Regions from separate parts of the Rhizobium sp. BK275 genome, predicted to be linked through region 1. Evidence: predicted binding sites of a transcription regulator. Region 1 holds the regulator's gene; the other holds the start of a gene.
What was found. The regulator PhoB, encoded in region 1, activates phosphate uptake and scavenging genes when phosphate is short. The targets are predictions, from matches to a motif close to TGTCATNNANCTGTCAT.

Region 2: pstS (phosphate ABC transporter substrate-binding protein PstS) is a predicted target of PhoB. The motif match lies at 963-979, and genes of this name have one in related genera.

Annotation. Positions count from the first base shown of each region.
Region 1 is NZ_JACHZL010000002.1:469,942-472,126, forward strand. It holds gene phoU (phosphate signaling complex protein PhoU) at 21-734, shown strand; gene phoB (phosphate regulon transcriptional regulator PhoB) at 961-1,644, shown strand; gene FHT82_RS08210 (pyrroline-5-carboxylate reductase) at 1,772-2,185, opposite strand, start outside.
Region 2 is NZ_JACHZL010000003.1:431,877-434,061, reverse strand. It holds gene FHT82_RS12035 (bifunctional diguanylate cyclase/phosphodiesterase) at 1-734, shown strand, start outside; gene pstS (phosphate ABC transporter substrate-binding protein PstS) at 1,096-2,118, shown strand.

The DNA.
Region 1 (2,185 bases):
ATTTTCGAGGACAACGCCCCATGGCATCGACACATATTTTTTCCGCCTATGACGACGATCTGAAATTCCTGTCCCGGCGCATTTCCGAGATGGGGGGCCTTGCCGAACAGATGGTCGGCGAGGCCGTTCGCGCCCTGGTCAACGGCGATACCGCCTTGGCTCAGAAGGTCATTTCCGACGACGTGATCCTTGATCACGCCGAGCGTGAGATCAACGACAAGGCGATCGTCACGATCGCCCGTCGCCAGCCGATGGCCTCCGACCTTCGCGAGATCATGGGTTCGATCCGCATCGCCGCCGACCTCGAGCGCGTCGGCGACCTCGGCAAGAACACCGCAAAGCGCGTCATCGCCGTCCAAAGCACCGGCGTTCCGCGCAAGCTCGCCCGCGGTCTCGAGCATCTCTCCGAACTGGCGCTCGTCCAGCTCAAGGAAGTGCTCGACGTCTACACGACGCGGTCCGCTGACAAGGCCAAGTCCATCCGCGAACGCGACGACGAGATCGACGCGATGTACACCTCGCTGTTCCGCGAACTCCTGACCTACATGATGGAAGATCCGCGCAACATCACGAGCTGCACGCATCTTCTCTTCTGCGCCAAGAACATCGAACGCATCGGCGACCATGCGACCAACATCGCCGAGACGATCTACTACATGGCGACCGGCGCCCAGCCGGAGGGCGAGCGTCCGAAGGACGACAGCTCCAATACCGTCGGTGCGGTAACGGAGTAATCCTGATCCGCCGATTGCATGCGCGTCCCATGCGGGGCGCGCCAAAGCATGTCGCGCAAAAGTGTGCAGCGGTTTTGCGATAACGACATGCGAAAAAAGCTTAAAGCGCGGCAGCGAATCCGAATGATCGCGACACGCTTTAAGTGCAGCCAATTCCGAGTTCCTGCATGATCCCTTGCTTAAATCACCCCCGGTTTAAGGATCATGCATTAGGAGACTGACACGCATGATCCCAAGAGTTGCAGTTGTTGAAGATGAAGAGGCGCTGAGCGTGCTTCTCCGCTACAACCTCGAAGCGGAAGGTTTCGAGGTGGATACGATCCTTCGTGGCGACGAGGCCGAAATCCGGCTTCAGGAGCGCACGCCGGACCTGCTCATCCTTGACTGGATGCTGCCGGGTGTTTCCGGTATCGAGCTCTGCCGCCGGCTGCGCATGCGGCCGGAGACCGAACGTCTGCCGATTATCATGCTGACGGCGCGCGGCGAAGAGAGCGAACGCGTTCGCGGTCTCTCGACTGGCGCGGACGACTATGTCGTCAAGCCCTTCTCCACGCCGGAACTCGTTGCCCGCGTCAAGGCGATGCTGCGTCGTGCTCGTCCGGAGGTTCTTTCCAGCGTTCTGAAGTGCGGGGATATCGAGCTCGATCGCGAAACCCATCGCGTTCATCGCAAGAGCCGCGAAGTCCGCCTCGGCCCGACCGAATTCCGCCTGCTCGAATTCCTGATGTCGTCGCCGGGCAGGGTCTTCTCCCGCTCGCAGCTTCTGGATGGCGTCTGGGGCCACGATATCTATGTGGACGAGCGCACGGTCGACGTCCATGTCGGCCGCCTGCGCAAGGCGCTGAACTTCTCCAACATGCAGGATGTCATCCGCACCGTTCGTGGCGCGGGATATTCCATGGAAGCCTGATCCGAGTGATCGGAGGTCCAGACGGGTCGCTCGCTTGCCGGGCGGCCCGTTTGTCTATTCGGCACCCCCAGCTTCTTGTGAAAGCCGACACCAGGCGCCGAAAGCCAACCTCGAGAGGATCTGCCTTCTACAGACGGATGCGCACAAGAATTCGATCAAGAGCCTTTTGCAGAGCCGCCGCGCCGCCAAACGCGCGAAAGTCTTCGAGCACCTGTTCATTCAATCCGCCCTTGGTCGAATGCTCGTCGATGAGTTCATCGAAACTCGCGACAGGTTTTGAACGGGCAGCATGGGCGAGGCCGGAAAACAATTGACGGAGGTAGGCGTCGCCAGCCGTTCCCGAGAGCCCCTTGCTCTGTAGCCAGGTCGACGTCGCGTCCAGGATGCCGAAATAGGTGGCCATCAGGCAGCTCGCCACCGCGAGAAGTTCGAACTCCTGCTTGTCTTCAACCTGGATCGCCGTTCCGAGCGCCGAAAAGAGGGTGTGGGAAACCTCGTCGGGCGGGTAGATCGCGGTCGCCCCCTGGAGATCTGCGACGAA
Region 2 (2,185 bases), on a different contig from region 1:
TGCTCAGGAGCGCTATCAGTAATGGTACGATCGAAGCCTTTTTCCAGCCGCTCGTCTCCGCCACCACAGGCGCTGTCACTGGTCTTGAAGCACTTGCACGTTGGCGGACCCCAACAGAAAACATCAGCCCCGAGATCTTCATCCCGCTCGCCGAAAGGTGCGGCCTTATCGATGCACTCGGCGTTCATATGCTGAAGACATCGATCGAGCACGCGAAGAACTGGCCCGGTTTGGCACTGTCGGTAAACGTTTCGCCGGTCCAACTCTGCAATCCGGAATTCGCCGGCGAAGTGATCTCGCTCCTGCAGGAGCTCGATTTTGATCCGAAGCGCCTGACGCTGGAGATCACCGAGGGCGTTCTCATGACAAACCCGGAACAGGCTCGCCGGTCCATAGATCACCTCAAACAGGTCGGTATAAAATTCGCGCTTGATGACTTTGGCTGCGGTTATGCAAGCATTGGCGCATTGCGGCAGTTCGGGTTTGATCGAATGAAGATCGACCGTTCGCTCGTATCCGCTCTCGACCAAGGCTCGAATGGCGCCGACGTATTGCGGGCAACCATCTCTCTGGCGACCGCTCTGCAGATTCCCGTCACCGCAGAAGGCATCGAGACCTCGCGCCAGGCGGCGATCCTGCGAGAAGCCGGTTGCGACCAACTGCAGGGTTATCTGATCGGAAAGCCTATGTCGGCGCTCGACATATCCAGCAAACTTCAAGAGCATGCAGCGTGATGTCGCATGGATTGCGGCACACGCGTCTGAGGTGATCGTCCGGTCCTCTGAACATTTCGATGTCTGAAGACGACATTTTCATGCATTGCTGCGGCAATCGACCACAGCCCTGCGGCAATGGGTCCGCACGTCCTACGCCAAGGCGCTGTGAACGGACGATTCACTCGGAAAGTCAGTGACTTCAGCGACTTATGCACAGGTTTGCACGTCGCAGTGACCGTCGGAAATCGTCATCAAACTGTAATAATAGGCGCCTAGCCCCACTGTCCGTGACGAGGAAATTCTGCGCCCTCGACAGTGGACACCCCCTCCATGGCGCGGGACCTCGTCGTCCTCCAGTTCCATCAGGGAAGAGTCGCAAATGCTCACCAAGAAACTTCTTTCGGCCTGCCTCGGCGCTGGCCTGGCTGCCGCTCTGGCAGTCTCGGCCTCCGCTGCCGATATTACCGGCGCTGGCTCCACCTTCGTCTACCCGGTTCTTTCGAAGTGGTCGGCAGACTACAACAAGGAAACCGGCGACAAGCTGAACTATCAGTCGATCGGTTCGGGCGGCGGGATCGCCCAGATCAAGGCCGCAACGGTTGACTTCGGCGCTTCCGACGCCCCGCTCAAGCCGGAAGATCTGGCCGCTGGCGGCTTCGGCCAGTTCCCGCTCGTTGTCGGCGGCATCGTTCCGGTCATCAACGTCAAGGGCATCAAATCAGGCGAACTGAAGCTCTCGGGCAAGGTTCTCGCCGACATCTATCTCGGCAACGTCACCAAGTGGAACGACAGGGCCATCGCCGATCTGAACCCGGGCCTGAAGCTGCCCGACAGCCAGATCGCCGTTGTCCACCGTTCGGACGGCTCGGGCACTTCCTTCAACTGGACGAACTTCTTCTCGAAGGTCAATCCGGACTGGAAGTCGAAGGTCGGGGAAGGCACCGCCGTCAACTGGCCTGTTGGTATCGGCGGCAAGGGTAACGAAGGCGTTGCTGCTTATGTCACCCGCGTCAAGGATTCGATCGGCTACGTCGAATACGCCTACGCTCTGCAGAACAAGCTGCCCTACGTTCTCATCCAGAACGCTGCCGGCCAGTATCCGAAGCCGAACGCTGAAAGCTTCTCGGCTGCCGCTGCCAGCGCGGAATGGGGCAAGGCTCAGGACTTCTACCTGATCATGACCAACGCTCCGGGCGAAAAGGCCTGGCCGATCACGGCAACCACCTGGGCGATCATGTACAAGGAGCCGAAGGACGCTGAACGCTCCAAGGCTGCTTTCACTTTCTTCAAGTGGGCTCTCGAAAAGGGCCAGAAGGAAGCGTCCTCGCTTGACTACGTTCCGCTTCCGGACACGCTGGTGAAGCAGATCGAAGATTACTGGACGGCCTCTTTCAAGAGCTGATCCCGACGAAACTGCGGTCGGGGCGGGAGGCTTTGCTTCCCGCCCCGGATGCCTTTGACACCCCCTC